Regions from separate parts of the Bacteroides mediterraneensis genome, predicted to be linked through region 2. Evidence: riboswitches for the same ligand, from Rfam matches in the RefSeq annotation. Region 2 holds a riboswitch; each other region holds the start of a gene.
What was found. A riboswitch is a leader RNA that binds a small molecule or an ion and turns the genes downstream of it on or off. The one in region 2 is predicted to bind cobalamin.

Region 1 (7,661 bases), 3.1 Mb from region 2:
TGCAGCAAAGACATACTCTGCTCCCGCATCCGCATACAAACGTCCCGTCGTACTCTGCCCGCCGGCGATATACCAGGCTGAACCGTATTTCAAGTCACTCAATACCGTAGGATGAGAGGTTGCCTTGGCAGCCAAAGCTTTCACCGTCAAGTACTCCTTTTCTATCTGTGCAAAAAGAGAATCACCTTTCTGCGACTGCCCCACCAGCAAGCCATAGAAGCGCAGCCATTCGGCACGGCCCAATGGAGAAGTCTCCATATAGTCCGCACATTCTATCACGGGTACGCCCAGTTTGCCTACCCGTCCATAACCGCCACTGTTCTCAAACGGAGAAAGCAGGATGGCATCCGGATGCAAATCAATGATTTTCTCGATGTCCGGATTCATACCGTTTCCACAGTCCACCACCGTCCCTTTCCGACAGCCTTCCTGTACTTCCGGCATTTTGAAATATTCCAGGTTGCAAACCCCCTTGATGCTTTCTACGCAGCCCAGCTCTTTCAGCACACTTCCATGTACCACCGAATACACCACCGCCCGTTCCAAAGGCACACGCACGACGGTGCCCTCCGGCAAGTTTTCCGGCACCGGCCGCGTCTTGTCCGTCAGCAGGTAGGTATGCAGTGTTTTCAGCGTATCCCATGGATTACGGATAGAAACCATTGTATAATCCGGAAACTTCACCACCGACAAGTTGGTGGCATACTTCATCCTCAGCGTATCCCCTCCTTCTCGAACAGAAGAAGCCTTGCCTCCTCCGCCACAGGCAGAGAGAAGCAAGACCATGATTACTATATGGGCAGATAGTAAAATTTGTTTCATAAAAATCAGTCAGCTAAGAAACGGATGTTTGTGGTAGAATTTCCTGTTTCAAACTTTTTCTTGAATTGTCCGTCTTTAGAGTAAACATATATATCATTCAGAGAGCTATAAGGCTGACTGATAATATATACATCTTCCGAAACCGGATCTACCGCAATCCCTCCCGGATATGGAATATCATTTATATCAATAAACTCTTTTTTCTCCTTCGTCTCTACATTATATACAAAGCAAGAATTTCTTTCAGGCAGATAATATTCTGCATATAACACGTAAATGTTATCTCCCTTCTTTGCGGCATACGTGGCATTACATACCTCTTCCACTTGATTGGTCTGCACGTCAATCCGTTGAAGAGTTTGGTAAATCCATTGATCTTCAGGTAAGCCCTCTGCACCTGCATAATTACCATTAGACACCACATATACGTATCCGTCTTTCCCATCAAAACAAACAGTATAAGGATTTAATTTCACTGTGATATCCGACTGCTTTGTCCATGATTTTACATCCACGACAGCCACCTTATCTCCCGAACCATATCCAGATATGTTCACATAAAGTTTGCCATCCACATAGGTCAAAGCTTCTGGGTATGCTCCCACTTCCAAACTTCCAGTAACCTCTTGTGAAAGAGTATCTAATTTAGAAACCGTCCCATCATAAGCTGAAAAGAACACACAACCTTCCGCCCCGACAGCATAACGTGGTTGAATCGGCTGATTTTCATCATTATTCAAAGGAATGCTTTTTATCAATTTCCCTTTTAAATCTAAAATTTCAATTTTAGAAGAAGTGCTCCCTATGGCATACATTTTCGAACCATACACACACAAATCCTGTAAATCTCCTATGCCCTTTCCATTCTGTGCTTGATACAAATCACCACTTACCGTCTGGGTCGCCATGTCAAACCACTGGATAGAACCATCATTAGCACCCCAGTTTCCTGTATTTACAATATAAGCTCCATACGTAGTAGTAGGTTCCGGGTCTGTGGTTGGAACAGGATCATTCTCATTATCACATGCGGTCAAACCACTGACCAAAGGAATTGCCATTAAGGCCAAATAAAGCCAATTTTTTTTCATTCGTTCTCGTTTTTAGTTTATAAATAATAGTTGATAGAAATCTTATAATTCCTGCCAGGCATAGGATAAAAGCGTATTACCTCATAATTTTTGTTGGAAAGGTTCAACGCATCCAGTTGGATACGTAACTGATGCCGTTTCCAGGAGAATTTATGGGACAAAGATATCCCATGATCAGAATAAGGTTTAATACGATAACTGGGCAGGTTCTGTGCTAACGTATACCGCTCTGATGCATAAGTCAGATTATAGGACAAATTTATCCAAGGCAATTCAAGGGTAAAATTCCCACCACCGGAGTGGCGGGGTGTATACACAATCTGATTCCTCCAGGTCTTGGAATCCGGGTCAGTCACATCTTCGGCCTGCATAAAGCTGTAGTTTGCGGTCAAATAGCACTTCAACCACTCTGTCACACGAGCTTCAGCCGACAGATTCACATCCAGACCTATCGTTTCCACTTTCCCTACATTCGTCATTTTCCAAACAAACATGGTGGGAACAGCCACAATCTTATCTTTTACTTTATTATAATAAGTATCGGCCGACACACTAAGAAAGTCAAGAAAGCCCAATCTCGATCCGCTCCAAGTCACTCCGATATTTCCCTGCTTGGTTGTTTCCGGGCGCAAACTACTATTTCCTATTACCAAGTAATATAAATCATTGAACGTCGGGGTACGGAAAATATCCTTATAAGATGCCCGAAATCGCAATCCGGTTTCCTCAAAAGGCTTCCATGACACACTAAACGCAGGAGAAAGACGCTTACGGTCTGCAGCCGCCGTTCCAATACGCACATTTTCCGTAATATAGGTATTCAATAAAGAAGCAGTAGCCGTAAAAGAAGCACGTTGATATTGGGCAGCCAGGACCGTCAACAACGTATAACGCTGCGGAAACTGGCACTTTTCCAGATTCGTATGCAAATAGTTATACACAAAATCTTGTGCCAACGACAAAGAGAATCCTTTTCCCAAGTCTCCCCACAAAGTGGCAGACAAATAGGTCTCCGTCTGTCTATAACGGTCATCGGTGATACCTGAGGCCTCATCATTGTAATCCCGGTTCCAGCTATAATTGAACTTACCCGAAGCCTGAAGTTTAAGACGGTCGGAAAAACGGTTCTCATATCGGAATTGCCCGAAATAGTTTTTGTCAAAAAGTCGTTCTGCCGCATAGGGATTGTCATAAACCACACCTCCCGGCAATCCACGCTCCGAATCAAAAAGATAAGCTTTTACCTGTAAATCTTGTTTGGAAGTCAGGTTTGTATACAAGGTAGCTTCCGCACGGTAAGTCCGTATGTCACTATTATTCCGCTTACTGTCAATCAGACTGTTCCCATTCCACATTTTAAAGGGATAATTGCCGTCTGCCCGCAAAAAATCGCCATATACAGACAGGGATGTTTTAGCAGACAGGCGCTGATTGTATAATATGGAAGGATTTACCAAACCGAAAGAGCCGGCCTTCAAATTGGCATTGATATGATACGATGTTTCCTGGAAATCAGGTCGGGCAGTCTGAATGCTCAACACACCCGCAGAAGCAAAAGCACGTGCAGTCTGATAAATATCGTCACTCTGTCCTATCGTCATGGTGAGTTGGGACACGTTATCCAAAGAAAAGCGAGAGATGTCTACCTGACCTGACTGACAGTCACTGACAGCTACCCCATCATAAATCACTCCCGTATGCTGACTTCCCAAGCTACGGACAGAAATCGTTTTCAATCCTCCGATACCTCCATAATCTTTTACCGTCACTCCCGAAAAATGGCGCACGGCATCGGCTACTTCATGCACCCCCAGACGCTCCATTTCCATTTTTCCCATCACCTGCAAGGGGGAAGTAGCTTTCACGGCCTGAGGAGTCTTACGCACGCTCACCGTCACATCCGGAATCTGATGCACTTTTCCCGTAATGCTGTCCGAATCGGCCTGCTGTGCAAAAACACTCCCCACTCCTGTAAGGACACACAGGCACACGAGTATAAAAAAGCGATACCCGACCCTGAAAGCCGGTTCATTCCATCTTTTCATTTAAATTTTTAATTGTAATTCTACATTACGCACGTTCTTGCCATCCTTTCCTCGAGAATGCAAGCATGACTTCGTTTTGCAGGTCTTCTGACTTACTCCCGTTTGTCTTGCCTTCCCATCTTTCATTGAAAGACAGTGGCCTCGTAGTCGGTAGACAAACGTCGAAACGCTGGAGTTCACAGCAGCGGGACTGTTCGGGACTTTCACCCGATTCCCTTTTCATCCGTGATTTCGCCGAACGGAAATCCAAACGGAACAAAACATTGCAAATATACGGTTTTCTTGAAAAACAAAAATAAATTTCTACAAAATTATAGTACAATCCTTTTCTTCCTTACACATTCTTTGAAACTCCCTCACATATTCTTCAAAACACTTCCATAAATTCTCTGTTCCACTGTTTGGTTTTTGTATTTCACACTGTGAAATATATATCCCACACTGTGGTTTTTATATCCCACAGTGTGGGACAGAGAAATTATCCGGTAATTTTCATTTTCACACAAGGATGCCTGAAAAAAATGATACGGACGAACCAAAATAAAAAATCCACAAAAATTTTCATGAAAAGCCCTTATCCACAAAACATTTTCTTACCTTCGGACATTAATATTTACACAAACCTTTACTTTTATTAATCACTTAAGGCATTATGATTTTTACGGCAGAAAATATTTTGATGATTGGGTCAATCCTGATTTTTTCCAGTATTCTTATCAGCAAGACCGGATACCGGTTTGGAATCCCTACCCTCTTACTCTTTCTTGTGGTGGGAATGCTTTTCGGAAGCGACGGACTGGGATTGCAGTTCAACAGTGCTTCGGATGCACAGTTTATTGGTATGATGGCATTGAGCATCATCCTTTTTTCCGGAGGTATGGACACGAAATACGGCGACATCAAGCCAGTACTCACTCCGGGAATTGTTCTGTCGACTGCCGGCGTCCTGCTCACCACCTTGCTGACCGGTGTGTTCATCTTTTATATTTCCGACTGGAACCAGACCAACATCGAGCTGACCTTGCTCACGTCTCTGCTGCTGGCTGCCACCATGTCGTCTACCGACTCGGCGTCTGTGTTCAACCTGCTCCGTTCGCAGCGGATGAACCTGAAGCAGCATCTCCGCCCGATGCTGGAACTGGAAAGTGGTAGTAATGACCCGATGGCCTACATGCTGACCATCGTACTGATACAAGTCATCTCCAGCGGAAGCCATCCCGACTTTCTGCTCATCACGAAAGATTTGCTGGTACAGTTCTTTTTCGGAGGGGTTATCGGCTATGCCATGGGACGCTTCAGCGTATGGCTCATCAACCGCATCAACCTATCGAACAGCTCTCTCTACTCCATCCTTCTGCTCAGTCTGGTCTTCATCACCTTCACCATTACCGACCAGCTGAAGGGAAACGCCTACCTGGCCGTGTACATCATGGGCGTGATTTTGGGAAACACCAAACTGGCTTTCCGGAAAGAAATCAACACCTTCATGAGCGGACTGACCTGGCTCTTTCAGATTATCATGTTCCTCACCTTGGGATTGCTGGTCAACCCGCATGAAATGCTCGATCTGGCCGCAGTAGCCTTGCTGATTGGTGCCTTCATGATTATCGTGGCACGTCCACTCAGCGTATTCCTCTGCCTGCTTCCTTTCCGGAACATCACCGCCAAAGGCAAGCTGTTTGTCTCATGGGTCGGGTTGAGAGGAGCTACCCCCATCATTTTCGCCACCTACCCCGTACTGGCCGAAATCGAGGGTTCCCAACAGCTGTTCAACATTGTCTTTTTCATCACCCTCGTGTCACTGGTCATTCAGGGGATGACCATCACAAAGGCTGCCAAGCTGCTGCACTTGGACTTGCCGGCTCCCAAGGAAGGCAATGAATTTGGAGTGGAACTGCCAGAAGAAATCGACACCCGCCTGAACGACCTTACCCTGACACCGGAAATGCTGGCCACCCAAAACAAGCTGGCCGATATGCAGATTCCGAAAGGCACACTGGTGATGCTGGTAAAACGAGGCAGTGAGTTTCTCATCCCCAACGGGCAAATGGAACTGAAGCCGGGAGACAAGCTGCTGCTCATTTCCGAAAACAAACACAAGCCGGCTGATTAATCCTCAGCCAGCCTGCGTTTCAAGTATTCATAAAAGTCATATTGTGCCCGCACGTCGTCATTCCCCGGTTTCCGCTTGAAGACATTCTGCAGATGATTGTCCACCCAGCAGGCCTTCCGGTTGGCCGACAACTGGAGGTTCAGCATGTCGGTCAGTTCCTGACGGAGTTTTCCGTCCAGAATGGGAGTGACCGCCTCGATGCGGCGATACAAATTGCGACGCATCCAGTCGGGTGAACCGATAAATATTTTCGGGTCGCCCCCGTTGCCGAAATACCACACACGGGCATGCTCCAGAAACGTATCCACGATGCGGGTGACCCGAATATTCCGACTGAACGCCTCTCCGGGCACCAGACAACAAATTCCTCGAACAATCAAGTCAATCTGTACCCCCGCCTCACTGGCCCGATACAGTTCGTCAATCATGGCCGTATCCTGCAGGGCGTTCATCTTCAAGATGATTCGCCCAGGCTTTCCTTTACGCACTAAATTGATTTCTTCTTGAATCAACTGTTTAAGTTCCGGCAACAAGTTAAAGCGGGCAATCAGCAGACGTTTGAAATGAGGTTCCTTCAGCTCTTTTCTCAACACACGGAACAAGGTGTACATGTCTTCCACAATCTGCTTGTTGCACGTGTACAAGGCAATATCCGCATAAATTTTCGCGGTCTTCTCGTTGAAGTTCCCTGTACTTACATACGCATAGCTTCGCAAACGCTCCCCCTTGTCGTTCTCCCGAAGCACCAACGCCACCTTCGCGTGAACTTTCAACCCCGGAATACTGAAAATGATGTCAATCCCAGCCTTCCGCATCAGCTCTGCAGTCGCCAGATTATTCTCTTCATCAAAACGGGCCTTCAGTTCCACGAACACCGTAACATGCTTCCCGTTCCGGGCCGCCGCAATCAAGGCATTGATTACCTCCGAATGTTCTGCCACCCGATACTGCGTAATCATAATTTCCCGACAGAACGGGTCACGCACGGCTTCATACAGAAAACGGATGAAATGCTCAAAACTGTGATATGGGTAATAGAGCAGCATGTCGCGTTTGGCTATCCGCCGATACATGAAATGCTTTTCGTTCATCCCCGGCAAACACATCGGCTGCGGCTTGACCATCTGTGGAATATCCGGATTCGGGTTCGGCAGGAAGGACAGGTTTTCCAGGTTCAAATGCTTGTCGCCCGGCACGAGTTCCTCCCGGTTGATGCCCAGCGCTTCCACCAGCGCATCCAGAAACTCCTCCGGCATCTTCCGGTCGTACACAAAACGACAGATGGCCCCAATCTTCCGTTTCTTCACTTTCTCCTTCAGCTTCTCCACCATGCTTTCTGCCGGCACATCATCCACAAACACATCAGCATCCCGCGAAATCTTGCAACAATAGCTGCACTCCACCTCATAGCCTACAAACATTTCCTGCAAATTCGCCTTGATGATATCCTCCAGAAACATCAGATAATAATTTCCGTCATGAAAAGGCAATTCCACAAAACGGGGCACTTTGCTATACGGCATCTTGATGAGGTAGTAGTCCGACTTGTCCGCTCCTAGCTTCCGGACTTTCACCGCCAGATACAGCCGC
Region 2 (7,661 bases):
CTTGAATCCGCGATAATCCAAAGCCGTAGCCACTGACACCATTTCCGTATGCCGGCGAGGATAGGCAAAGTCCGTCAGGTCGGCATTCAGCAGATTGAACTGGTAATCTGCCGACAGACTGACCTCCCAGAAAGGAGTCAGCGTCCAGCGGTTAGCCAGAGAAGCATACACTTCCTGCTGGTAATAATGATTGTTGGTGTACATCAGCGACTCGTCCTTGTGCGGATCGGCCAGGTAATGCAGGTAATCATACGCATATTTCACGTGCGCCATCAGACTGTACCAGTCGGCCACATCCTTCTTGAACGCCCCCTGCGTAAAGAAATTCGTATCCCACTGCCGGTCCTCGTGCGAGAACTTGTTGCGCACAATCGCTCCCGGGTATCCCCGTTCCGAACGATACAAGTACGACTTCGCCCGCCAATAACCCCGCGGCAGTTTTCCATAAAAGCCCCCTTCCATCCGCAACGCATTCACATCACCGTTCTGCCGCACGGCAGTGGTATCATACCCGTCCTGCTTGCGGTAGGAGAACTTATATTTTCCCGTGGTGTACAAGTATTCCGCACTCCACGACGTGCTCACCTTCTCCGTCAGCTTCCGTTCCCACAGCAGGGAAGGATTGGCCAGCCCGAACGAACCCGTCTTGAAAGTCGCCTTGACATGCTGCAATTCTTTTCCGGAAAACACAGGCACCCGGGACTGCAAATAAATGGAACCTGCCGAACCGAAATCCTTGGCCGGCTGGAAAATGGCACTCTTCTGTCCGTTGTACAAGGTGACAGACTCCATATTGTCGAGCGAGAAACGTCCCAAATCGACCGTCCCGTTCTGGGCATTCCCCAGCTCCACGCCGTCGTAGAACACCCCCACATGGTTCGTGCCCATGCTCCGGATATTGACCGTCTTCAGACCGCCCACACCGCCATAATCCTTTATCTGCAAACCCGAGAAATACCTCAGGGCATCTGCCACGCTGTGCGACGACAGCCGACTGAGCTGTTCACCCGCCAGTTGCTGCACGGGTATCACTTCCTTGGGCAACGCACGTACCGTGACCACCACTTCGTCCAAATGCTGCAAACTGTCGAGCCTGCTCTGCGAACGAAGGGGCACAGCACTCCCTAGGCATAGGATACCCCCCAGCATGACAGACAGAAACTTCCGTCTACCCATACTTTTTCCGTACTAATTGAAAATCCAAATCGTTTTAACCACCTAATCCCACGAGTGTGGTTAACATGTATGATGGCAGGTCTTCTGACTTACTCCCCTCCTGGAGCCTTCCCGATTGTGTTCAGTCATCAGTGGCATGAGTCTTTTCCAGCAGGTTGAATGGAGCTTACAGCAGCGGGACTGTTCAGGACTTGCACCTGATTCCCTTTTCATCCGAGGGCCTGAACAGACACTCGGAACCATTCCGATGCAAAGGTAATACAATTTGACAAATTTTTCTTATAAAACGGACAAAATATTTTATCTTGTTAAAAAAATCCTCTTATGTTGCCCATTTATTTCATTATTCGTAATTTTGCGAACAGCAAACAAAGCAAAAGCCTATGACTGCTAAAAAATACACAGAGGAACAAGAACGGATAGCCCGGTTTGCCAAGGCCATGGGCCATCCTGCCCGCATGGCCATCCTGCAATTCCTGCTACAACAGGAAAGCTGTTTCTTCGGCGACATCCACGATGAACTGCCGATAGCCAAAGCTACGGTTTCGCAACATCTGAAGGAACTGAAAGAAGCCGGACTGATTCAGGGAGAAATTGAGCCGCCCAAGGTGAAGTATTGCATCCACAAGGAAAACTGGGCACTGGCCCAGAAGATGTTTGCCGACTTCTTTGGACAGCCTGTTTGCAAGAAAAAGGGCTGCTGCAAATAAGCAGGCTCTTTTTTGTCCTAATCGTTCGTTGTTTTACGAAAGACTAACATAAATAAAAAAGAAACATGAAAAGAATGCTATTTTTACTCGCCACCTGCCTTCTGCTCTCCTCTTGTGGAATGAATTCCCGGAATGAGACCACGGCACAAACGGAAACACAGACTGAAACCATCAAAGACGGAGTGGAAGTGCTCTATTTCCATGGGAAACAACGATGCGCCACGTGCATCGCCATCGAAAAGAACACCCGAGCTGTAACAGACAGCCTGCAGACCGTCTCTTCAGACCACACCGGACTGACTTTCCGCATCATCGATATCTCCAAAGCTGAAAACGAGGAGCTGGCCCGAAAATATGAAGTCACCTGGTCGTCCCTGTTCCTTGTACGCCACAAGAACGGACAAGAAACCGCCGAGAACCTGACCGAATTTGCCTTTAAAAATGCCCGGAAATCACCCGAGACTTTCCAGGCCGGACTGGCAAGGAAAATCCACGAAATGCAGCAATAAATCATGGAATGGCTACAAACCCTGCTCGACAACAGTTCCATCCCCGTCCTGACGGCTTTCCTGCTGGGACTGCTCACGGCCCTTTCGCCCTGCCCGCTGGCCACTAACATTGCCGCCATCGGATTTATCGGAAAAGACATCGAAAACCGCCGGCGCATCTTCCGCAACGGCCTGCTCTATACCCTCGGACGAATCGTAGCCTACACGCTACTGGGCATCATTCTCCTGCTGATTCTGCGAGAAGGTTCCAGCCTGTTCGGCATCCAGCAAGCCATCGGTATGTATGGAGGGCTGCTCATCGGTCCAGCACTCCTGCTCATCGGCCTGTTCATGCTGTGGGGAGACAAACTCAACCTGCCGCAGTTCGGTTTCCAGGGAAACGCCGAAGGACTGGCACGGAAAGGAGGATGGGGCGCACTGCTCATCGGCATCCTCTTTGCCTTGGCCTTCTGCCCCACCAGCGGTGTGTTCTACTTCGGCGTGCTGATTCCTCTGTCGGCAGCTACCACCGCCGGATATTTGCTTCCCGCCGTATTTGCAGTAGCCACTGCCCTACCGGTTCTTCTGGCAGCTTGGATACTGGCCTTCAGCGCACAGCAGCTGGGAAACGTCTACGGGAAAATACAAACCCTGCAAAAATGGCTCTACCGCATTGTCGGGGCCATTTTCATCCTCATCGGAATTTATTATTGTTATCTCATGTATGTTTAACTTAAGCATAAAAAGACCATTATGGAAATTAAAGTTTTAGGACCAGGCTGTGCCAAATGCAAAGCCACCTATCAGGTAATCGAAAAAGTCATCCGGGAAAATCACCTCGACGTAAAACTGACAAAAGTAGACGACATCATGGAAATGGTGAGCTATCACCTCATGACCACTCCGGCGGTAGTGATAGACGAGACCGTGAAAATCAAAGGCCGGGTACCGTCGGAAAAAGAAGTCAAGGAACTGTTGGGCATCGCCTAAGAGAAAACACGAAAATCTCCTGGCGAAGAAAGGATTCTTTCACCGCATTTTCTACGTTCCCCTATAGAGAAACGTACGTTTTCCAGTCGGGAAACATACGTTTCCCTTGGCGGAAACGTATGTTTTCGGGACAGGAAACGTAAAAACGTACTGTAAGTTCTGCCAAATACATTCCAGCGTTTCCAGAAACTATCCGAGACTTCCGCTTTCCTCGTTTTTATCCACATTCATTTGTTATTTGTACACACTATGATACAGAAATTTGCTGACTGGCTGGTTTACGGGCTGTTCGGACTGAGTGCCGATACCCCATTGGGTACCGCCGTAAACTTCTTCTTCTACGATACCCTGAAAATTCTGATACTGCTGTTCTTCATCAACGTCCTGATGGGCATCGTCAATGCGTATTTCCCTATTGAACGGCTGCGCAACTATCTGGTTACCCACAAAATGTATGGCCTGCAATATCTGCTGGCCGCCCTTTTCGGAGCCATCACCCCCTTCTGCTCGTGTTCCTCCATCCCGCTGTTCATCGGTTTTGTGAAAGGAGGCATCCCGCTGGGAGTCACTTTCGCCTTTCTGATTACCTCCCCGCTGGTGAATGAAGTGGCCGTAGCCATGTTCCTCGGCTCCTTCGGCTTGAAAGTCACCCTTATCTACGTGCTGAGCGGCATCCTGCTGGGCGTTATCGGCGGCTTCGCACTGGGACGGATGAAACTGTCGCCTTACCTCAGCGACTGGGTACGTCAGATTCAGGCTACTTCTTCTGCCCAAGCCGATGAATGGGAAAAAGACCAGACCACCTTCTTCAAACGCCTTCCCAGCATCACCCGTGAAGCCTGGAAAATAGTCAGTGGCGTGCTGGTATATATTCTGATTGGAATCGGTATCGGGGCTTTCATGCACGGTTTTATACCCGAGGGCTTTTTCGAGCAATACATGTCGAAAGACAACTGGCTGGCTGTTCCCCTTTCCGTCATTCTGGCCGTTCCGATGTATGCCAATGCGGCAGGCATCGTACCTGTCATTGAGGTCTTCGTAGCCAAAGGCATCCCCATGGGCACCGCCATTGCCTTCATGATGGCCGTAGTAGGGCTCTCCTTGCCCGAAGCCACCCTGCTCAAAAAGGTCATGACCTGGAAACTGATTGGCATCTTTTTCGGCACAGTCGCCTTCTTCATCATCCTCTCCGGATATTTGTTCAATCTGATTTTATAACCCTTTATTCTATGTATATCGTATGAGAATCCTGATTCTTTGCACTGGAAACAGTTGCCGTAGCCAAATGGCTCACGGCTTCCTGCAATCGCTCGACCCCAAACTGGAAGTCTATTCCGGCGGTACGGAACCTGCCACACAAGTCAATCCCCTGGCCATAAAGGTCATGAAAGAAGTGGGTATCGACCTTTGCAGTCACATACCCACCCACGTCAATACCTACCTCGGCCAGGAATGGGACTATGTCATCACCGTATGTGGAGGTGCCCGCGACACCTGTCCCACATTCGCCGGGAAAGTGAGAAAACGGCTGCACATCGGTTTCGATGACCCGTCGCATGCCACCGGTACACCAGCCTTCATCGAATCTGAGTTCCGCCGTGTCCGCGATGAAATTAAAGAGGCCTTCACCCGGTTTTATCTCACGGAAATCAAAAACTCCGCCATACACGCCTAAAATAGGAACAACGAAACTATTAAAACCACACTGCCCCCTTAAACTCAATGAATGAGAAGGGGGCAATAACCTGCATTATCTCTAATACTCCCCCTCTGTCCATAAATTTATTCCACAAGTGTCAACATAAGTACCTACAAAGGTTTAATTTATATAGACTATTTTTGAAATAGAAGTGAACGATTCTGAAAATAAACTGACAACATATTTGGGAAGAACTTATTGTTTAATCTAATCTTAATTCATTCCGTTATGAAAATAATCTATACGATTATCCTTACATTACTATTTGCAGGAACAAAAATATCCGCACAAACGAACGATTTATTTGAAATCTGGAAAACAAGTGCTACTAAAATCAGTTACAGCAAAAACGGCCAAGTACAAGAAATGAAGTCTGGAGGATTTGCCAAGAAACTAAAAAAGGCAAATCAATCTACAATAGAAAATTATTATACCCAATATTGGAACTCTGGATTAGATGCCGTACGCAACCAGAATCTGGAACAGGCCATTACTGAGCTAAAGTTCTGCCAAGAGCTCCAATCATCTAATCCAGACCGCAGATTCTCGACGGCACGCATGTTAGCCTCTATTTATGGAGAACTTCTCCAACTATCTGATATGTATGAACAAATACAAATCATGAAAGCCACAGGAACATCCACAGAACAACTTAGTCAAATAGAAGAACTTATCGCAGCATACAAAGAGAGAAAAGAACACGCCCGCCTCAGCAACGAGCTGGAAGGGGTATGGGTATCAAGCATACATGACGAGAAAAGAATATTTCCTAAAGTGATACTTCGTTTTACAAAACATAAGGGCATGTTTAACGACCATTCCTGTGCGATGGATAACGACTGTGAAATCTATAATACAGACTATAGCTACAACACGTCATTAAATTCATCACAAGTTCTCCGCTTCAAGGAAGATTCTATCCGAATAGGATTTGTTACCCAGGAACTAAAAATCGGTTCTGCGGCGACAGGAGAGATGTTTATAAAATTGGGAGAAGAAGTCAATGCACAAATAAGTGGTGCACTGGCAGCAAAACAAGATGTAAGCGCAGGGACTCAAATCGCTATTCGCCTAGGAGGTACAGCGTTTGGTCTCTTAATGAATCTCAGCGCATTAGAGGCCGCAAAGTCCCAAAACACCATTCATATCATCGATTTCAAATTACAAAAAGACATCCATAAATATGGTCTCTTAAAAGGAGAAATGAAAATAATCTCTACCAAGGTCTGTTCAAAAGACAGCACCCAAAGTTCAGAAAAAGTATATCCTTTATCTTTCTACAAATTATATCCTGATGAAGACATATCCTTCATCAAAAAACAAAAAATCATTATGTATGAACAGCCTGTAAATAAAACTGTATATGAGAACAGCCAGTTATACAAAGAACGTAAAAAAAGGCTGGGCAAACGAATTGCATGTTTCATTTGTATGCCTTACGGTTGGATTGTAAACAACATAATGAACAGAATGTGGAAATCTAAATTTAATCTGAGAAATTACGACCTCTTGTTACAACGTTATGAAAATACTGAACCTCAAGAATAAATCTGACATGAAGAAAACAAATATTATTTTATTATTCTTTACAACAATTACATTGTGGTGTAATGCGCAAGGAAGCTGGGAAAACTATTATTCCAACACGATGAACAATGCTACTCAAGCAGGAAAAATAATGGATGTACTCGAAAGTATGGCAGAAAAAGAAAATATCTCCGACAGGAACGAACGATATTATAATGAGATACAGAGAAAAGGATTGGATATGGACGGAAGTATAAAAGCCTTACATGATCTTAACATAAGAATTCCAACAATCCCTACGCAGCACCCCCCGACAGAAAAAGCTTCTGTAAGAGTGATACGCTCAGGAGGCATACAAATGGTAGATGACAATGAGGCCCGAACACGTAGAACACACGTGAAACAACAACAACGGCTACGAGGAAATCGGGTACAGATACACCAAAAGCCCAATAAACCGAACCGAGTTCAAACAACAAGACGCAACGCGTATGAAGACCAACACCGAGATGCTCGCATCCAACAAGCCGTAAATGCAACACGCAACGCGGCAAGAAAAGCCAATGCCCAAGTACGCAAACGAATATACCAGATGGAGAGTCAAAAAGAATACATAATGAACAGCCAAAATATAGAGACATCAATAGAACGACAATTTTCCGGGTGGTATGATGACCACCATACCAATGAAACCAATACGGAAAAAAATATTCATTCCTCCAATTTAACCCAGATAGCAAATGAAATACAAGGTATAGATATCAATAAATCCTTTCTCAGTATCAACCTACGCAAAGGTTGGAAATATGACAGTCCGGACATTTGCAATCTAGACGAAGAAATGAAAGCGAAAGAACATAATTTCAGAATAATGATTGAACAAGGTAGGATAGATGCAATTCTAGAACGAATGAATACTCCATCCTACAAACAACAATTACATAAATTATGCAACAAAGTCAGAGCAGAATGGTCTGATTTTACTGCCGCACATCCAGAAATAAAATCCATAGGCAGCCAAGTCGAAATAACCACCAATAAAATCACAGATGCTTTTACCAACATAACATC
Region 3 (7,661 bases), 3.6 Mb from region 2:
TTCCATACGCGGATAGATTTCCGGCAAGGCAGCCGGCGAAACGGCATACTGCGGAAGAAAAGCCGCCAGATATCCAGGATTCTCCAAATCCACCCGATAGCCGATATTCCCACCTACTTTCAAATGGAACAACAGGGAATGGCTGCGCAGAAAAGCATTGTACACACTGTCTGCCTTCGCAACAGGAATACGGAAGTCCTTGACAAGCACTTCCTTTTCTCCTCTCAAGACACCGTTGGTCAGGGCGCGGAATATGTCTGTCTCTTCTGCCGCCGGCTCTTCTGTACCGTCAGATACGTTTTCGTCCTCTTCCCCACTTTCCTCAGTGGGAGTCTCGGTCGTCTCCGTTGAGTCAGCCGGAACCACAGATGTTTCTTGGACGGGCTTCTCCAGTTTCTCTCTCTTGCATCCGGATACGGACAAAAGGCACCCGCACAGTGCCATCGCAATGGGAATCAATCGCTTCATAAGAATAATTATAACAAGGTTTGGTGCAGATTCAATGCTGAATCGGCATATAAAGTGATTTTTTTGTCTTTACATAACAAACAGCACCGACCGAATGTTTAAACACGCACTGTTTTTCAATTCCTCCCCTCCGCTTGCAGTCCTCACAAAGCAAAAATGCCGTTTCAACGCACATTGAAACGGCATCCCTTATTTTTCCGAAAACATTATTCTTCCGGAGTTTCTTCCATCTTCCGTTTCACAAACTTGATTTTCAAGTTGGCTTCCTTCTGCTCTTTCTTGATTTCCTCCATTGCAGAAAGCACACGCGCCAGCTCGCTCAGCTCGGCCACAGCCTTCACATCGTCCGGACGCATCACCGTCTTGTAGTTACGGTCGCCGATAAACTCCAGACGGATGTTCTTCTTGTCGCGGTTGGCCACCAGAAAAGCAATGACGCCTCCGTCCTGTCCCAGCTTGTAGTCGGCCTTTTCCACCGGACGGCCCAGGTCGGTGGTCTCATAGCTGTCGACCGACTGCGGTGTCTCGGCAAACGTATCGTCCACGCTCACCTTCACTGCCGTGTGATGGATGCTTCCCCCGGCACAATAGATGGAAGTGAGCGACATCTCGCCCTGCTCGCTCACCTGTGCACGCAGGAACGACCGACCGATGTTCTTCTCGACCACCTGCGTGGGATAGAAATAATTGCCAACTTCCTGATAGGCGGTATCTTTTTCCAGCACGAACTTTCCTTTGATGGAGTCGAGAGCCGCCTGCTTCACCGTCATCATACTGTCCAGATAGCCCAAGGTCTTGGTCTGCTCGGCCAGGTCAATCTGCTGCATCAGCTTGATGCCGGCTTTCCGCACCTCAAAAGCCTTGGGATACAGGTTGCGGATACTGTCAATCTGCAACTTGGCCAAACTATACTCACCGGCAGCATACGCCGTTTCCGCACGCTGGAACAATTCGCCGGCACGCTTTTCGTCACTCTGGCATCCACACAGTGCCACCGCCATGGGAAAGATCAATAATCCTATCTTTTTCATACGTTTATACATGATTCTATAGCGGCAAAAATACAACTATTTTCCGGAACTTTTCCGTACATTTTTTCTTTTTTCACCGCATTTTCTATGTTTCCCGGTGCGGAAACGTAGGTTTTCCGGCTGCGGGATATAGGGTTCTGCCCGCGGAAACATAGGTTTCGCACACGGGAAACCTACAATTTGCAGAAAGGTTCTTCTAAAAACCCCCTGACGTTTTTCTTTCTGCTTCCGCACAGCACAAGGAAAGGCTATGCTGAATTTCACAGGATTTTTTGTACCTTTGCACGCAAATTGAAAAAGATACAACAATGGAATTAAAAGAACACTTCACCGACAGAATTTTCAAACTGATCTCGGAAACAGCCGATGAACTGGGACTGGAATGTTATGTGGTGGGAGGATACGTGAGAGACATCTTCCTGCACAGGCCTTCCAAGGACATCGACGTGGTCGTAGTGGGAAGCGGAATTGAAATCGCACAGGCTTTCGGGAAGAAGCTGGGGCGAGGTGCTCATATATCCGTATTCAAAAATTTTGGTACGGCACAAGTCAAGTTCAAGGACACGGAAGTGGAGTTCGTGGGGGCACGGAAAGAATCGTACAGCCACGACAGCCGCAAACCCGTGGTGGAAGACGGTACGCTGGAAGATGACCAGAACCGGAGGGACTTTACCATCAATGCCATGGCGGTCTGTCTGAACAAGGACCGCTACGGAGAGCTGGTGGACCCGTTCGGAGGACTGGATGACCTGAAGGAACGGACCATCCGTACGCCGCTCGACCCGGACATCACCTTCAGCGACGACCCGCTGCGCATGATGCGCTGCATCCGCTTTGCCACACAGCTGAATTTCTACATCGACGACGAGACCTTTGCGGCACTGGAACGCAACAAGGACCGTATCAAGATTATCTCCCGCGAACGTATTGCCGACGAACTGAACAAGATACTCTTGTCGCCGGTTCCGTCGAAAGGGTTTATCGACCTGGACCGCTGTGGACTGCTGGAACTGATTTTCCCGGAGCTGGTGGCTCTGCAAGGAGTGGAAGTACGCAACGGACGCGGACACAAGGATAATTTCTACCATACCCTGGAGGTGGTGGACAACATCTCCAAAGTGACCAACGACCTGTGGCTGCGCTGGGCAACCCTGCTCCACGACATCGGCAAACCGAGAACGAAACGCTGGGAACCCAAGGCGGGATGGACTTTCCACAACCATAACTTCATCGGGGAAAAGATGATTCCGGAAATCTTCCGCAAGATGAAGCTCCCGATGAACGAGAAGATGAAATACGTGCAGAAGCTTGTGGGACTGCACATGCGCCCCATCGTCATTGCCGACGAGGAAGTGACCGACTCGGCCGTACGCCGTCTGCTGTTTGAGGCCGGCGACGACATCGACGACCTGATGATGCTCTGCGAGGCCGACATCACCTCGAAGAACGAAGCCCGCAAGCAGCGCTTCCTGGACAATTTCAAGCTGGTGCGCCAGAAACTGAAGGATTTGGAAGAGAAAGACCGTATCCGGAACTTCCAGCCGCCGGTAGACGGGGCGGAAATCATGCACGTGTTCAACCTCCAGCCTTGCCGTGAAATCGGCAGCCTGAAAAGTTCCATCAAGGACGCCATCCTCGACGGGGTGATTCCCAACGAACACGATGCAGCCTTCGACTTTATGCTGAAAAAAGCGGAACAGATGGGCCTGACACCGGTCAACCTGCCCGAAAAAAAATAATCTGCCGTCTCTCACGACGCACGTACGCATGTTGCTGCCGAGTATCGTGAGAGACTTTACCTTCTCCTATCCTCCTCTCTTCTTAAACTAAGGAATAATACAGAAGTTTCCAACATTAAAATACCAGTATAAATTACAGTTCGCCAAAATATAGCTCCACAGCATACTGTAAGCCGAATTTACACTGAAAAAGTTCTCCAAATTTAGAAACTTGTCTAAATTTCCATTTTTTATTTTCCTCCCAAACGTCTATCTTTGCCTCACTTTTCCGAAGGTAACTTAACCGTTTCAAAAGGGAATGCCGTGCAAATCGGCAACAGTACCTGCTGCTGTGATTCTTGTGGAAACCGTGACACGCTCTGCAAGCCACTGTGAGCCTGCTCATGGGAAGGCGTCTACGGCGAGAGATCAGTCAGAAGACCTGCCCGGAAAAGCCTAAATTTATGTCTCACTCTTTAATTTACAGAAAAATGAATCTGACAGAAATCCGTATCATCAAGCGCGACGGAAAGCAGGAGAACTTTTCGGCCGCCAAAATCACCAATGCCATCAGCAAAGCGTTCAAGGCCACCGGCATCGACTTCCAGGAGGAGGAAATAGAAGGTATCACCCGGCAGGTGGTGTCGCATTTCACCCAACAGACCATCGGGGTGGAAGACATTCAGGACCTCGTGGAAAACGAGCTGATGAAAGTACAGCCGGAGGTGGCCAAGAAATACATCATCTACCGCCAGTGGCGCAACACCGAACGGGAGCGTAAAACGCATATCAAACACATCATGGACGGCATCGTGGCCATCGACAAGAACGATGTGAACCTGAGCAACGCCAACATGTCGAGTCATACGCCAGCCGGACAGATGATGACGTTCGCTTCTGAAATCACCAAGGATTACACCTACAAATATTTGTTGCCCAAGCAGTATGCCGAGGCACACCAGTTGGGCGACATCCACATTCACGACTTGGATTATTATCCCACTAAAACGACGACCTGTATCCAGTACGACCTGGACGACCTGTTCGAACGGGGTTTCCATACCAAAAACGGCAGTATCCGTACGCCGCAGTCCATCCAAAGCTATGCCACACTGGCCACCATCATCTTCCAGACCAACCAGAACGAGCAGCATGGGGGACAGGCTATTCCGGCCTTCGACTTCTTCATGGCCAAAGGAGTACTGAAAAGTTTCCAGAAAATTCTGGCTACACATCTCGGCCTGTTGTTCGACCTCAAAGGGATAGAAACGGAGGAAAAAGAAATCCTTCAGGGCATACGCACACATTTCCAGCGCATCGAAGCCGAAGAAGAGACCCTTCACGCTTTCCTCGGCTTCCTGGACGACAAAGGACTTGCGCTGACGCGGGGGGAACTGGACTACGTGCTGCGCAAAACGCTGGTACAGACCCGCAAAGACACACACCAGGCTATGGAAGGCTTCATCCACAACCTGAACACCATGCATTCCCGCGGAGGAAACCAGGTGGTTTTCAGCTCCATCAATTACGGTACCGACACCTCGGCCGAGGGAAGAATGGTCATCCAGGAATTGCTGAAAGCCACCATCGAAGGCTTGGGCAACCACGGAGAGGTGCCCGTGTTCCCCATCCAGATTTTCAAGATTAAGGATGGAGTGACCTATTCCGATGCCGATTACCAGCTGGCCATGCAGGACTTTGAAGCGGCCCTTGAAGGAAAGGTGGCTTTCGAATGTCCGAACTTCGACCTCTTCCTGCAGGCTTGCCGCACCACGGCCAAGGCTTTGTTCCCGAACTTCATGTTTCTGGACACTCCTTTCAACACACACGAGAAATGGCGGGCCGACGACCCGAAACGCTACCGCTACGAGCTGGCGACCATGGGATGCCGTACCCGCGTGTTCGAGAACCTGCACGGAGAAAAGACCTCACTGGGGAGAGGCAATCTCTCTTTCACGACCATGAACCTGCCGCGACTGGCCATCGAAGCACACCGCAAAGCGGAAGCCCTCACGGACGAATCTCCGGAAAACCGACTGGAAAAGGCCAAGGAATTCTTCCTTCAGTCGGTGCACTCCATGGCAGAATTTATTGCAGAGCAATTATACACCCGCTACCAATACCAGCGCACCGCCCTCGCCCGGCAGTTCCCGTTCATGATGGGAAACAACGTATGGAAAGGCGGCGGACAGCTTCACCCGAATGAAGAAGTGGGTGACGTGCTGAACCAAGGTACCCTGGGTATCGGCTTCATCGGAGGGCACAACGCCATGGTGGCACTCTACGGGCAGGGACACGGACATAATCCGAAAGCCTGGGAAACGCTCTATGCAGCCGTGGAAGAAATGAACAAGGTGGCGGAGGCTTATAAACAGAAATACGGCTTGAACTATTCCGTACTGGCTACACCGGCTGAAGGACTGTCTGGCCGTTTCACCCGGATGGACAAACGGAAATACGGCATCATCGAAGGAGTGAACGACCGCGACTACTATGTCAATTCGTTCCACGTGGACGTAAAAGAGCCAATTACGATTGTGGAGAAAATCAAGCGGGAAGCTCCTTTCCATGCCTTGACCAGAGGCGGGCACATCACCTACGTGGAACTGGATGGAGAGGCACAGAAGAACGTGAAGGCCATCGCCAAAATTGTCAAGGTGATGCACGACGAACAGATTGGCTACGGCTCCATCAACCATCCGGTAGACACCTGCCACGACTGCGGTTACAAGGGAGTCATCTACAGCCGCTGCCCGGTGTGCAACGGAGAGAATATCCTGCGCATGCGCCGCATCACCGGCTACCTGACAGGCGACCTAAACAGCTGGAACTCGGCCAAGCGAGCCGAAGAACGTGACCGTGTAAAGCATGCATAACCCTTTTTACGAGTGATGTTACATTATTTATACACGTATCCAGAAACCATTGTCGACGGAGAGGGCATCCGGTACTCCATCTACCTGGCCGGATGCAGCCACCGTTGCAAGGGCTGCCACAACCCGGAATCCTGGAACCCTCGGGCCGGTAAACCGCTCACACCGGAAGTACTGGAGCAAATGATTCAGGAAATCAGTGCCAATCCGTTACTCGACGGAGTGACCTTCTCAGGAGGAGACCCCTTCTATAACCCGAAAGAGTTTCTCCCGGTACTGAAAGCCATCAGCCAGCGCACGGGAATGCACATCTGGTGCTATACGGGCTACACCTACGAACAGCTCCTTCAGGACCCGGAACGCAAAGAACTCCTCCCCTACATCCATGTGCTGGTGGACGGTCCTTTCATCGAGTCGCTCTATTCCCCCTTTCTGGATTTCTGCGGAAGCAGCAACCAACGGATTCTTAAACTGAAATAAGAATTTACCGCGTTTTTGACACATGCCGTATTTTTAGTTCACAAATTCGCAACTAAAAATACGGCATTCATTTTGTCATTTTCCACCTATTTTCCTTCCGTTTCCGCACACGAAATCAACCGTTTTCGTACACGGAGCTTCGTTTTCGCACACAAAGCCCTCAATAAGCCATTTCTTGATTTATATCATGAAAACAACTATTTATTAAAAAAAGAATGTACTACCTCTTGCAGTCAATGAAAAAAGAATTACCTTTGCAATGTGGTTGTGAAACCAATAGGTAAAAAGAGAATTAGAAAGGTATTAGAATAGAGAGACTAAAAGGTAAAAAGCAATTTATTTAAGGTATTAGCTAGACTATTAAGGTATTAGATTATTTACTAAGTACAAGGTATTAGATTTTAAAGGTAAAAGTTTTCAGGAATAAGGTTTGAGAAGGTATTGGAATATCTTCTGGTAAAAAGAAAAAGTAAAAAGGATAACAAAGACACAAAAATTAAGAAGATGAAAAGAACCCTTAAATGGGGGTTCTTTAGGAAGGCAGCGGAGGTTCTGATGAGCTCTCGCTTTTTTTGTGCCCATACGTCAGCTATTGGAAGAACAAACACTCACTTCCATCCCTCATAGCAACAACGCTTCACCCTACCCCCCGATTTTCATGACTCAACGTAAAAACCTGAGGGATTCGTTGATTAAGCATAAATTTTAGCAAGCCTGAATAAAAAGAAGACTTTATTCTTTACTCCATTCACATAAAATATAGAAGTATCCGCAAAAAACAGCGGAACGACTGTCAAAGCCATTCCGCTGTATAAATCCAATTGACTGATTCGTTATCGTTGCGGAATATCTACCGAATCCTCCTGCTTTCCTTTCAGGTATTTCGAGAAGAAATCCACCATGCGCCAGTAGAAATATTCATCCATGTCACCGAAACCGTGACGCTGGCCCGGCAGAATCAGCATGTCAAAACGTTTGTTGGCCCGAATCAGGGCATTGACCACACGAATGGTGTTTCCCGGATGTACATTGTTGTCAATGTCTCCATGTACCAGCATCAGATGGCCCTTCAACTGTTTCACGATTTCCGG

Region 1: linked by a shared signal. The riboswitch ahead of OIM59_RS01830 (TonB-dependent siderophore receptor) and the one ahead of OIM59_RS15420 (TonB-dependent receptor) in region 2 are both predicted to bind cobalamin.
Region 3: linked by a shared signal. The riboswitch ahead of OIM59_RS00140 (anaerobic ribonucleoside triphosphate reductase) and the one ahead of OIM59_RS15420 (TonB-dependent receptor) in region 2 are both predicted to bind cobalamin.

Annotation. Positions count from the first base shown of each region.
Region 1 covers NZ_DAJPEN010000001.1:467,802-475,462, reverse strand. Annotated here, with positions in the region: gene OIM59_RS01840 (ABC transporter substrate-binding protein) at 1-822, opposite strand, end outside; gene OIM59_RS01835 (DUF5074 domain-containing protein) at 828-1,913, opposite strand; gene OIM59_RS01830 (TonB-dependent siderophore receptor) at 1,931-3,958, opposite strand; cobalamin riboswitch at 4,018-4,234, opposite strand; gene OIM59_RS01825 (potassium/proton antiporter) at 4,611-6,071, shown strand; gene OIM59_RS01820 (RNA degradosome polyphosphate kinase) at 6,068-7,661, opposite strand, start outside.
Region 2 covers NZ_DAJPEN010000001.1:3,616,734-3,624,394, forward strand. Annotated here, with positions in the region: gene OIM59_RS15420 (TonB-dependent receptor) at 1-1,149, opposite strand, end outside; cobalamin riboswitch at 1,233-1,435, opposite strand; gene OIM59_RS15425 (helix-turn-helix transcriptional regulator) at 1,560-1,886, shown strand; gene OIM59_RS15430 (nitrophenyl compound nitroreductase subunit ArsF family protein) at 1,952-2,395, shown strand; gene OIM59_RS15435 (aromatic aminobenezylarsenical efflux permease ArsG family transporter) at 2,399-3,106, shown strand; gene OIM59_RS15440 (thioredoxin family protein) at 3,128-3,364, shown strand; gene OIM59_RS15445 (permease) at 3,614-4,582, shown strand; gene OIM59_RS15450 (arsenate reductase ArsC) at 4,605-5,039, shown strand; gene OIM59_RS15455 (hypothetical protein) at 5,292-6,611, shown strand; gene OIM59_RS15460 (hypothetical protein) at 6,619-7,661, shown strand, end outside.
Region 3 covers NZ_DAJPEN010000001.1:27,430-35,090, reverse strand. Annotated here, with positions in the region: gene OIM59_RS00155 (transglutaminase domain-containing protein) at 1-468, opposite strand, end outside; gene OIM59_RS00150 (hypothetical protein) at 675-1,499, opposite strand; gene OIM59_RS00145 (CCA tRNA nucleotidyltransferase) at 1,808-3,238, shown strand; cobalamin riboswitch at 3,494-3,682, shown strand; gene OIM59_RS00140 (anaerobic ribonucleoside triphosphate reductase) at 3,709-6,093, shown strand; gene nrdG (anaerobic ribonucleoside-triphosphate reductase activating protein) at 6,109-6,570, shown strand; gene OIM59_RS00130 (DPP IV N-terminal domain-containing protein) at 7,404-7,661, opposite strand, start outside.